3 regions of the Rhodococcus aetherivorans genome follow, and region 2 is predicted to be linked to each of the others. Evidence: riboswitches for the same ligand, from Rfam matches in the RefSeq annotation. Region 2 holds a riboswitch; each other region holds the start of a gene.

Region 1 (3,888 bases), 990 kb from region 2:
GGCCCCTGCGGTCGAGGGTGACCAGGTCGCCGCTGCGGTACGCGCGGTCCCAGCCGAGGGTGGGCATGGGGGCGTATTTCTCGGCGTCCTTGGCCGGGTCGAGGTAGCGAGCCAGTCCGACGCCGCCGATGACGAGTTCGCCGGTACCGCCCTCGGGCACGGGCCGGCCGTCGGCGTCCACCACGGCGAGGTCCCAGCCGTCGAGCGGCAGACCGATGCGGATCGGGCCCTTGCCGTCCATGGTTGCCGCGCATGCGACGACGGTGGCCTCGGTCGGCCCGTAGGTGTTCCACACCTCGCGACCGGGCACGGCCAGTCGCTCGGCGAGGTCCGGCGGGCAGGCCTCGCCACCGAAGATCAACAGCCGCACCGCTTCGAGCGCCTCGGCGGGCCACATCGCCGCGAGGGTGGGGACGGTGGAGACGACGCTGATGTCGCGGGAGACCAGCCACGGCCCGAGGTCCATCCCGGACCGCACGAGCGAGCGGGGCGCCGGCACGAGGCACGCGCCGTGCCGCCACGCCAGCCACATCTCCTCGCAGGAGGCGTCGAAGGCGACCGACAGTCCGGCCAGTACGCGGTCGCCGGGCCCGATCGGGTTCTCGCGCAGGAACAGCCGGGCCTCGGCGTCGACGAAGGCGGCGGCGCTGCGATGGCTGACCGCGACGCCCTTGGGGGTGCCGGTGGAGCCGGAGGTGAAGATGATCCAGGCGGCGTCGTCGAGGCGCGGGCCGCGCAGCTGTGGCGCGGGCGACGGCGGCGCGGTGCCCGGGCCGATGCCGTCGGCGGTGACGACGGCGGTGACCATCGCCTCCCCGAACACGAGTTCGGCGCGTTCGTCGGGGTCGTCCGCGTCCACCGGCACGTAGGCCGCGCCCGCCGCGAGGATGCCCAGGATCATCACGTACAGGTCCTTGGAGCCGGACGGCATGCGCACGCCGACGCGGTCACCGGCGCCGACTCCCGCGTCGGCGAGCCGGTACGAGCAGGCGATGACCTCTTCGACGAGTTCGGTGTAGCTGAGAGTGACGGTGCCGTCGTCGACGGCCGGGGCGTCCGGGTGGGTGTCGGCGGTGGCCCGCAGGATGTCGACGAGGGTGCGGGGGGCCGGGGCGTGGGAGGAGCGAACGAACTCCTCGGGGATGCGATACGACCGATCCGGATCCGTCGTGGGCTGGGCAGGCAATCGCATGTCCTTCTCTCGGCCTGGTGATGCGTTCGTCCGGTTATCTCACGGTCAGATGGACGGAGGGTGAACATCGGGTGTGTCGGTGCCCACTCCATCGGTGGAATCTCCCGCTCGACCCGACGTCGCGCTCCGCGGCGCGGCGTCCGATTCCGCTCGAAAAACCGTATCTCCCTGAAACTTCCGTTTGCGGGACGACGGCCGCCGCGATTCCGGTTTGACATCCGTGCGCGCTCCTGCAATCCTCTTCGGCAGGTCACGAGAACCAGCGACAAGCCCCGGCTAGCTGGTCGGCAACCCTCCTCCGCGGTGGGGTGCTCCGGGTGACGACCAGGCCGTGTTTCCACACCGGACACGGCAAGCGCGGATTCGGACCGTGATCGCACTCGGGCGACGAGGCGACCACCGGCGAATCCCTGAACGACGAGGGAACGTCATGACTGCTGCCGTACTGACCGCCGACACCTGCATCGCCCCGTTCGCCCGGGTCACCGGATGTGACCTGCAGGTACCCCTGGTCCAGGGTGGTACCTGCACCTACGCCAACTTCGACTACGCGGCGAGCGCGCCCGCCCTCGAAGCGGTCACCGAGCGGATCGCCGAGCTCCTGCCGTACTACGCCAGTGTGCACCGCGGTGCCGGTTACGCCTCCCGGATCTCCACCTCGAGCTACGAGCAGGCTCGTGAGTCGGTGGCCCGATTCGTGTGCGCCGCAGACGATCAGGTGGTGGTGTTCACCCGCAACACCACCGACTCCCTCAACCTCCTGGCCGGAGCCGTACCCGGCGACGTCGTGGTGCTCGACGTCGAGCACCACGCAAACCTGTTGCCCTGGAAGAACGCCCGCGTCGTCGAGGCCGCGGACACCGTCGCCGAGACGGTCCGCCGGCTCGTCGCCGAGCTGTGCAGCAAGCCCGCCGCGCTGCTCGCCGTCACCGGCGCCTCCAACGTGACCGGCGAGGTCCTCCCGATCGCCGAACTCGCCGACGTGGCGCACGCCTGCGGCGCCCGGATCCTCGTCGACGGAGCGCAATTGGTGCCGCACCGGCGGATCGACCTCACCGCTCTCGGCGTCGACTACCTCGCGTTCTCGGGTCACAAGCTCTACGCCCCGTTCGGTGCCGGCGCTCTGGTCGGACGCCGGGACTGGCTCGACGTCGCGGAACCGTATCTCGCAGGGGGCGGTGCGGTCCGCGAAGTGCGTCTCGGTCACACCGAATGGGCGTGCGCCCCGGCGCGGCACGAGGCCGGCACGCCGAACGTGCTCGGCGTCGCGGCCCTCGCCGCGGCGTGCGACGCGCTCGCCGGTTTCGACGCCGACGCCGTCGCCGAGCACGAGGAGGCGCTGTGCCGGCGCCTCCTCGGCGGGCTGCGCGACCTCGACGGCGTGGAGATCCTGCGGCTGTGGAGCGACTCGCCGGACTCGGTCGGCATCGTCACCTTCACGGTCTCCGGATTCGAACCCGGCGAGGTAGCGTCGTACCTGTCCGCCGAGCACGGAATCGGTGTGCGCGACGGCCGGTTCTGCGCACACCCGCTGCTCGCGCGGGTCGGCCTGCCCGGCGGTGCGGTGCGCGCCTCCCTGGGGCTCGGCAGTTCGTCCGCCGACGTGGACCGCCTGCTCGACGCGCTGCGCGGGCTCGTCGACGCCGGTCCCGGCTGGACCTACGCCAAGACCGACGGCCTGTGGGGACCGTCGCCCGAGACCCGTCCGGGCCTGGTGGAGTCCACCGCCGGCGCCGCGCAGTGCAGCTGACCGATTCCCGGGCGGACCGCCGGACAGGCACTGCCCGCCGGTCGAGCCGGCAGGTCTAGTCGACGTCGACGTCGACGGCCGCCGTGATGCGCATCAGCTCGCGGAACGTCGTGCGGAACAGCGTGCGCGGATGCCCGCCGGAGGCCCACAGCTCGGGGAAAGCGGCCAGGGCGGTGTCGACGTACGTGGTCAGGTTCGTCGGATGCCCGAGCGGTGCCACCCCGCCGACGGGCTGCCCGGTGACCTCGGTGACCACGTCCGGGGGCGCCGCAACGAGCGCACCACCGAGGCGTTTGCCCGTCCGTTCCGGGTTCACCCGATGCGCACCCGAGACCAGCAGCAGCACCGGTTCGTCGTCGAGCAGGAACACCAGCGACTTGACGATCGCACCCACGTCGACCCCGAGTGCGGCCGCCGCCTGCTCCGCGGTGTGCACCGACTCCGGCTGGGTTGTGATCAGCCCGTGATGACCGCGCGCGATGAGCGTGTCGGCCACCCGAGCGGCATTCGGATGCAGTGTCCCGGACATGGTTCCAGCCTAGGAGCCCACCGCCGTCCGTGGCCCCGATCGACAGGGCTGCCCGCAGTCGGCGGTCAATACAGGGGAAAGCCGTCCTCCGGTCCGAGCATGCGCTCGAGCCGGGTACGGGTGATCTTGGCCAGTTCCTCCGTGCACGCTTTGCGCTCCGCCTCGGGTTCGTGCGCGAGGCGGTGGTGAAGATCCGTCAGCAGTTCCCCCGGCCCGCGTCCCTGGGGGCACCACAGGTAGCGGTAGCCGAAGCGCTCCTCGTAGGCGGCCGCCGCGGCTGTGATCGCGGTCATCAACGCCTCGTCCTCGTCCCACAGCGAGCACTGCTCGAGCCGCGAGGCGGTGCTGCCGCGCCGGCGTCCCACCACCGGGTGGCAGTCGAGGGCCTCCGCGATCTCCGCGTCGCCCAGCGAGAAC
Region 2 (3,888 bases):
CTGTCCGAATACGATCCGGAGGGCCCGCTGCCGGACATCGATCCCGACCCCGACGCCGAGCCGATCATCCAGGGACGGGCGTTCGTCCACCAGGACCGGTTCGAGACCGTCGCACGGCTCCGCGCGATCGCGGAGGAGAAGAAGCTGACGCTGCGAGAGGTCGTGATCGACCAGTTCGAGCGCGGACCCCTCGTCGGTACCGCGGCACGGATCGCCGAGCAGATCGACGCCTTCGTGCAGAACGACGGCTCGGACGGGTTCATCCTCGGTTCGCACCTCGTGCCTTGGGGGCTCGACGATTTCGTCGACGAGGTGGTGCCCCTGCTGCAGGACCGTGGTGTCCTCCGCGCCGAGTACACCGGAACCACGCTGCGGCACAACCTCGGGCTGCGGGTGCCGGCCGATCCGGTGGCGGTCGGCGGTTAACCCACCTCCCGCGTGACACTCACCGATCGGGCGCAGACGCCCCGGCAGACGACGTCGGTGGTGCCGGTCTGTGCGGCCGCCGGCTTCACCACCCTGCTCGATTCGTCGGTGCTGAACATCGGCCTTCCCGCCTTGCGGACCGGTCTCGACGCGGGCGTTTCGCAGGTGCAGTGGATCCTGGCCGCATACTCGCTGAGCTTCGGTCTTGCGCTGGTCCCGGCAGGCCGGCTCGGCGATGTGGCCGGCCGGCGGCGGCTGTTCCTCGCGGGCATGACCCTCTTCGCGGTCATGGGGGTGTGCGGAGCTGTCGCGTCCGACCCCTGGACGGTCGTCGCCGCACGGGCCGGTCAGGGGGTCGGGGCGGGCCTGATCAGCGCGCAGGTGCTCGGGATCCTGGCCGAGAACTACACCGGCCCGGCGCGCGCCCGGGCCCTGGCCGCCTACAGCACGGCCGGAGGCCTCGCCGGGCTGTGCGGTCCACTCGTCGGTGGGCTGGTGCTCGGCGCTGCACCCGGGGACTACGGGTGGCGTGTTCTGCTGATTCTCAACGTGCCGTGCGCACTCGTCACACTCGTGCTCGCGGCCCGCCGCCTGCCCCCGGATCGGGGACGACCGTCGGCCCGCAGCGGGGTCGATGCCGGGGGCCTCGCGCTGCTCGCGGCGGCCACGACGCTGGTGATGGTGCCCGTGGTCTCCGAACCGGGTCCGGTGGGTGCGGTGTTCGCCGTCGGGGGAGCGGCGGTCTCACTCGCCACCTTCCTGTGGTGGGAACGCCGTGTCGCCGTGCGCGGCGGCAAGCCCGTGCTGCTTCCCGAACTGACCGGATCCGGCGGATACGTCCTCGGTACCTTGGTCGCACTGTTCTGGTTCGGTGCGGTGCTATCCCTGAACACCGTCGTGAGCCTGTACCTCATCGAGGGGCGCGGCTATGCCGCGGTCCAGGCCGCCGCCGTGCTGTCCGCCGCCGCCGCGGCGATGGCCGTCGCCTCGGCCGTGGGGTGGCGGGTCGTCGCGCGATACGGCCGGGTGACGGTCGTCGTGGCGGTGGCGGCCGAGATCGCCGTCGTCGGTGGCTACGCCGCCGCTGTGCGGCACGACGCCACGATGCCGGTGTTCGTGGCGCTGGCCGCTCTGTCGGGTCTCTCGGGTGGATTCGTGGATGCACCCAACCGGGCGCTGACGCTCGAGTCGTCCCCGGCGGGTGGTCACGGTGTCGCGGCCGGGTTCCTGCAGCTGTCACAGCGGTTGTCCGCGACGGTCGCCCTCGCCGCGGTGTCCGGCCTGTATCTGTCGGCGCTGGCGACGGACGGGGACGACGTCGCCGGTGCCGCGTCGGCCGGCCTCGCGGTGTGCGCCGCCATGCTCGCGGTGTCGCTGCTCTGTGCGCTCGCCGACCGGCGCCGTCGTGCCGGCGCCGGGTTTCGATCACGGTGAGCGAAAGGGTTCTCCGAACTCGTTCGCAACGCGTACGGTCACCGGGAACCATCCAGAGCGACCGAGAGACCCGGCTCGACGACGTCGCAGCAACCCCCTGCCGCAGGTGAGGGTGCTACCGCCGGGAACGATGGAGGAGAAGGCATGGCAGGCGAGGGGTTCGTGGGCGCGTGGGCGCGCTTGCACGTCGACCTGTGCCGTCAGTGCTCGGGCATCTGTCGCCCCCGATCCTGTCGCGCCTGAGCGGCGCAACCCAGTCGAAGAACTACGACCGTCTGCCCGGCCGGTGGCATCGCGAAGCGCGGTGCCATCGGCGCCTCACGAGATCATGGAGTTCCCCGGTGCCTGTTCCGTTCACCTCTGCCGCCCGACGTCGCGCCGTCGCGGGCGCCACCGCCGCAATCCTCGCCGGTGGGCTCGCCGCGTGCGGCACCGACACGGCGGGCACCTCCTCCGGTGGCGGCACCCCGCAGCCCGGCGGCACCCTGCGCTACGGCCTGTCCCAGGCCCCCACGTGTGCCGATCCCGCACAGGCCGGCAGCAACCAGACCATCTACGTCGCCCGTCAGATCGTCGACTCGCTCACCGATCAGGACCCCGGGACCGGTGAACTGAAGCCGTGGCTCGCCGAAAGCTGGGAGGTGAACGGGGACGCCTCGGCGTTCACGTTCCGGCTGAAGGACGGCGTGACATTCAGTGACGGCACCCCGTTCACCGCGGAGTCGGTGAAGAAGAACTTCGACGCGATCGTCCAGACCCTCACCGGCGCCAAGGCAGCGCTGGCGGCGAGCTACCTGTCGGGGTACACCGGCACCACGGTGCTCGATCCGCTCACTGCCCAGGTGTCCTTCGCCGGACCGAACGCGCAGTTCCTGCAGGCGTCGTCGACGCTGCAACTCGGCTTCCTGTCCGACAGGGACGTCGCGAAGTCCGCGGAGGAGCGCTGCGCCGGCGACCTGTCCGGCACCGGTCCCTTCGTCTACGAGGACTACCAGCAGGACAAGTCCGCCACGCTGGTCAAGCGCACCGGATATTCATGGGGATCCGACGTTTTCGCGCACGACGGCGAGGCCTACCTCGATCGCATCGAGTTCACGATCGTCCCGGAGTCCGGTGTACGCACCGGCAGCCTCGCATCCGGCCAGCTCGACGCGATCAGCGATGCGCTGCCGCAGGACGCTTCCCAGATCGAAGGCAGCGGCGGACGGATCCTCACCACGCCGAACCCGGGTGTCCCGTTCGGTTTCCAGCCGAACGTCACCCGTGGCGTCCTGACCGATCCGGCGGTGCGCGCTGCGATCGTGCCGGCCCTCGACCGCCAGGAACTCGTCGACACCGTCCTCGGCCCCGATTTCCGGCCCGCGACCAGCACCCTCGCCTCCCGCACCCCCGGCTACGCCGCACTCGACGACGTCACCTACGACCCGGCGAAGTCGAAGTCGATCCTCGACGCCGCCGGCTGGGTTCCCGGCCCGGACGGCATCCGCGTCAAGGACGGCAACCGCCTGTCCTTCTCGGTGCTGTTCAGTTCGGTGTTCGCCGGCAACCAGGCGATCCTCGAGCTCGTGCAGCAGCAGCTGCGCGAGGTCGGTATCGACCTGCAGCTCGACCTGGTCTCCACCCCGGAAGCCACTGCCCGGCAGGGCGCGAAGGACTTCGACGCCACCTACTACAACAGCACACGCGCCGACGGCGACATCCTGCGCACCACGTTCGGACTCGACGGGCGCAACCTCAACAACCGCGGCCCGATCCCGGCGCTGGACGAGGTCCTGTCCGCGCAGCTGCGCACCACCGACCCGGCCGAACGCGGCGAGCTGATCGAGCAGGCACAGCAGCTCGTCCTCGACAACGGCCTGTGGCTGCCGACCGTGGAGCTGTCCCAGGCCATCGGTGCGGCGGGGGCGGTGCAGGACCTGAAGTTCGAGGCCTCCGCCCGGTTGCAGTTCTTCGACACCTGGCTGAGCGAGTAGACCATGGCCCGGTATCTCGGTTCCCGGCTCGTGCAGGCGCTGTTGGTGCTGTGTG
Region 3 (3,888 bases), 1.9 Mb from region 2:
GGAGTTGGCGAAGCGGGTGTCGAGCTCGCCCTCGGTCCGGTACGTCAGGTGCGCGATCCGCCGTGCGATGCCCAGTCCGGCCCGCGGCACCCGTCCGGTTCCGTAGTAGTCCCCGCCTTGCCAGTCCGGGTCGGCGGTGATTGCGGCGATCTGCGTGGTCTGGGTGCCGATCTGGTCGGCGGTGGCGCGGGCGCCCACCGCCAGGACCAGGGCCGCCCGCACCCGTTCCGGATATCCGACGATCCATTCGAGCGTCCGCATGCCGCCCATGGACCCTCCGGTCACGGCGGCGAACCTGTCGATGCCGAGCGCGTCGGCGAGGGCGACCTCGGCGGCGACCTGGTCGCGCACCGTGATGCCGGGGAACCGGGAGCCCCACGCCTTGCCGTCCGGGGCGGTCGAACCGGGCCCGGTGGTGCCGCGGCAGCCGCCCAGCACGTTCGTCGCCACGACGCACCACCGGTCGGTGTCGATCGGCGCACCGGGACCGACCATCCCGGACCACCAGCCCGGCGACGGGTGCTCGGGCCCGGCGGGGCCGGTCACGTGCGAGTCCCCGGTGAGGGCGTGTTCGACGAGGACGACGTTGTCGCGGGTCGGCGACAGCCTGCCCCACCGTTGCACCGCCACCGTCACGTCGGGCAGGGTCGCGCCGCTCTCCAGCGCCAGCGGCCCGATGTCGACCGTGCCCAGACGGCCGTCCTCCGGCGGCAGCTCCACGTGGCGCCGGTCGACGCGCGCCGTCAAGACGCGACCGCCTCGAGGCCGGTGGTGATGTCGGCGAGGATGTCGTCGATGCCTTCGATGCCCACGGCGAGGCGGACCTGGCCGGGGGTGACGCCGGCGGCGAGTTGCTCGGTGGCGGTGAGCTGGGAGTGGGTGGTGGAGGCGGGGTGGATGACCAGCGAGCGGACGTCGCCGATGTTGGCGACGTGGCTGTGCAGGGTCAGTGCGTCGACGAACTTCTTGCCGGCGTCGACGCCGCCGGCGAGTTCGAAGGTGACGATGGCGCCGGTGCCGCGGGGGGCGAGCTGCCGGCCGCGCCGGTACCAGGGGGAGGAGGGCAGGCCGGCGTAGGACACCGCGGTGACCTCGGGGCGGGTGGTGAGGAACTCGGCGACGCGGGCGGCGTTGGCGACGTGCCGTTCCATGCGCAGCGACAGGGTTTCCAGGCCCTGGGCGATGAGGAAGGCGTTGAACGGGGAGACCGCGGCGCCGAGGTCGCGCAGCAGTTGCACGCGGGCCTTGAGGGCGTAGGCGGGGGCGCCGAGGTCGGCGTAGACCACGCCGTGGTAGCTGGGGTCGGGGGTGACGAACTGGGGGTGCCGCGCGGTGCCGTCGGGGCCGGTGGCGGTCCAGTCGAAGGTGCCGCCGTCGACGAGGACGCCGGCGATGGCGGTGCCGTGGCCGCCGAGGTATTTGGTGGCCGAGTGCACGACGATGTCGGCGCCGTGCTCGAGGGGGCGGATCAGGTAGGGGGTGGCGACGGTGTTGTCGACGATCAGCGGCAGGTGGTGCTCGTGGGCCACCCCGGAGATGCCCGGCAGGTCGAGGAGGTGGTTCTTGGGGTTGGCGATGGTTTCGCCGTAGAAGGCGCGGGTGGTGGGGCGGATCGCGGCGCGCCACTGGTCGAGGTCGTCGGGGTCGTCGACGAAGGTGACCTCGATGCCGAGTCGGGGCAGGGTGTAGTGGAACAGGTTGTAGGTGCCGCCGTAGAGGTAGGGGCTGGAGACGAGGTGGTCGCCGGCGGCGGCGAGGTTGAGCACGGCGAAGGTTTCGGCGGCCTGGCCGGAGGACAGCAGCAGGGCGGCGGCGCCGCCTTCGAGGGCGGCGATGCGTTGTTCGACCGCGTCCTGGGTGGGGTTCATGATGCGGGTGTAGATGTTGCCCGGTTCGGTGAGGCCGAACAGGGCGGCGGCGTGGTCGGTGCTGTCGAAGGTGTAGCTGGTGGTCTGGTAGATCGGCAGGGCGCGGGCGCGGGTGTCGCCGCCGCCGGGCTGGCCCACGTGGATCTGCTTGGTCTCGAAGCTCCAGCCGTCTTCGCGCCGGGTGTTCTCGCTGTCGGTCATGATGTCCTTCTGGCCGTGGTCGGGAGGTCGGGGCGGCTAGGGGCGACAGCTCATGATCACAACCCTCATGACGAATACCTCCATCGGACCGGCTTGTCGTGCGGCGTGGCGCCGGACGACCGGGTCATCACCCGGAGCACCCCACCCTGGCCGGAGGGTTGCCGACCAGCAAGCCGGGGCTTCACGCTGGTACTCATGACCTGGCGCGAGTCTAGCGGCTCGAACGGATGCTTCGGTAGGCGACCCATACCTGCCGGCGGGAGGCGCCTGAGCAGGCGAAAGTTACCCGCCGGTAGCCCGGGGCCCGCTTGGCGGACCGGGTCGATAGCAGTACGCTCGTCTTGTTTGGATCGTGTTCCGCACGTGTGAGCACGCCATAAATGGTTCATTGAGCCGACCACGATCGCACCCACAAAGTGCGATCGACTTGGGACCAGGGACACTTCCTAGGAGGACGCGAAGCGCACATGTCCAAGATCAAGGTTGAAGGAACGGTCGTCGAACTCGACGGCGACGAGATGACCCGCATCATCTGGCAGTTCATCAAAGACAAGCTGATCCATCCCTACCTGGATGTGAATCTCGAGTACTACGACCTCGGCATCGAGCACCGCGATGCAACCGACGACCAGGTCACCGTCGACGCAGCCAACGCCATCAAGAAGCACGGCGTCGGCGTCAAGTGCGCCACCATCACTCCCGACGAGGCCCGGGTCGAGGAGTTCGGCCTGAAGAAGATGTGGCGCTCGCCCAACGGCACGATCCGTAACATCCTGGGCGGCACCATCTTCCGTGCCCCGATCATCATCTCCAACGTGCCCCGCCTGGTGCCCGGCTGGACCAAGCCGGTCATCGTCGGCCGTCACGCCTTCGGTGACCAGTACCGCGCCACCGACTTCAAGGTCGACCGCCCGGGCACCGTCACCATCACCTTCACGCCGGAGGACGGCAGCGAGCCGATCCAGCACGAGGTGTGCCATATCCCCGAGGACGGCGGCGTCGTCATGGGGATGTACAACTACAAGAAGTCCATCCAGGACTTCGCGCGGGCCTCGCTGTCCTACGGTCTGCAGCAGAACTACCCGGTCTACCTCTCCACCAAGAACACGATCCTCAAGGCCTACGACGGCATGTTCAAGGACGAGTTCCAGCGGATCTTCGAGGAAGAGTTCAAGGCCGAGTTCGACGCCGCGGGCCTGACCTACGAGCACCGCCTCATCGACGACATGGTCGCCTCCTCGCTCAAGTGGGAGGGTGGCTACGTCTGGGCCTGCAAGAACTACGACGGCGACGTCCAGTCCGACACCGTCGCGCAGGGCTACGGCTCGCTGGGCCTGATGACGTCCGTGCTCATGACCCCGGACGGCAGGACCGTCGAGGCCGAGGCCGCGCACGGAACCGTCACCCGGCACTTCCGGCAGCATCAGGCGGGCAAGCCGACGTCGACCAACCCGATCGCGTCGATCTTCGCCTGGACCCGTGGCCTCGAGCACCGCGGCAAGCTCGACAACACCCCCGAGGTCATCGACTTCGCCCAGCAGCTCGAGGACGTCGTCATCAAGACCGTCGAAGCGGGACAGATGACCAAGGACCTCGCCCTGCTCATCGGCCCCGAGCAGGCATGGCTGACCACCGAGGAGTTCCTCGCCGCGCTCGACGAGAACCTCCAGAAGGCCCGCGCCTGACGCACGGACCGCACACGACGGGACGCCCCCCACCGGGGCGTCCCGTCGTCGTTTCGGGTCCGGCCCGTCGGCTACGGTGACCGTCGTGCCTCACGTCATCACCACCGTCAACGTCAACGGCGTCCGTGCCGCCG

The links. A riboswitch is a leader RNA that binds a small molecule or an ion and turns the genes downstream of it on or off. The one in region 2 is predicted to bind S-adenosylmethionine.
Region 1: another riboswitch for S-adenosylmethionine. It lies ahead of OCS65_RS25875 (aminotransferase class V-fold PLP-dependent enzyme); the one in region 2 lies ahead of OCS65_RS02350 (ABC transporter substrate-binding protein).
Region 3: another riboswitch for S-adenosylmethionine. It lies ahead of OCS65_RS11025 (bifunctional o-acetylhomoserine/o-acetylserine sulfhydrylase); the one in region 2 lies ahead of OCS65_RS02350 (ABC transporter substrate-binding protein).

What each region holds. Positions count from the first base shown of each region.
Region 1 covers NZ_CP106982.1:5,650,681-5,654,568, reverse strand. The annotation lists gene OCS65_RS25880 (Pls/PosA family non-ribosomal peptide synthetase) at 1-1,192, opposite strand, end outside; SAM riboswitch class IV at 1,441-1,556, shown strand; gene OCS65_RS25875 (aminotransferase class V-fold PLP-dependent enzyme) at 1,623-2,942, shown strand; gene OCS65_RS25870 (YbaK/EbsC family protein) at 2,998-3,471, opposite strand; gene OCS65_RS25865 (2-oxo-4-hydroxy-4-carboxy-5-ureidoimidazoline decarboxylase) at 3,537-3,888, opposite strand, start outside.
Region 2 covers NZ_CP106982.1:506,139-510,026, reverse strand. The annotation lists gene OCS65_RS02360 (NtaA/DmoA family FMN-dependent monooxygenase) at 1-426, shown strand, start outside; gene OCS65_RS02355 (MFS transporter) at 439-1,860, shown strand; SAM riboswitch class I at 1,906-1,997, shown strand; gene OCS65_RS02350 (ABC transporter substrate-binding protein) at 2,202-3,833, shown strand; gene OCS65_RS02345 (ABC transporter permease) at 3,837-3,888, shown strand, end outside.
Region 3 covers NZ_CP106982.1:2,439,076-2,442,963, forward strand. The annotation lists gene metX (homoserine O-acetyltransferase MetX) at 1-747, opposite strand, end outside; gene OCS65_RS11025 (bifunctional o-acetylhomoserine/o-acetylserine sulfhydrylase) at 744-2,069, opposite strand; SAM riboswitch class IV at 2,155-2,270, opposite strand; gene OCS65_RS11030 (NADP-dependent isocitrate dehydrogenase) at 2,537-3,754, shown strand; gene OCS65_RS11035 (exodeoxyribonuclease III) at 3,840-3,888, shown strand, end outside.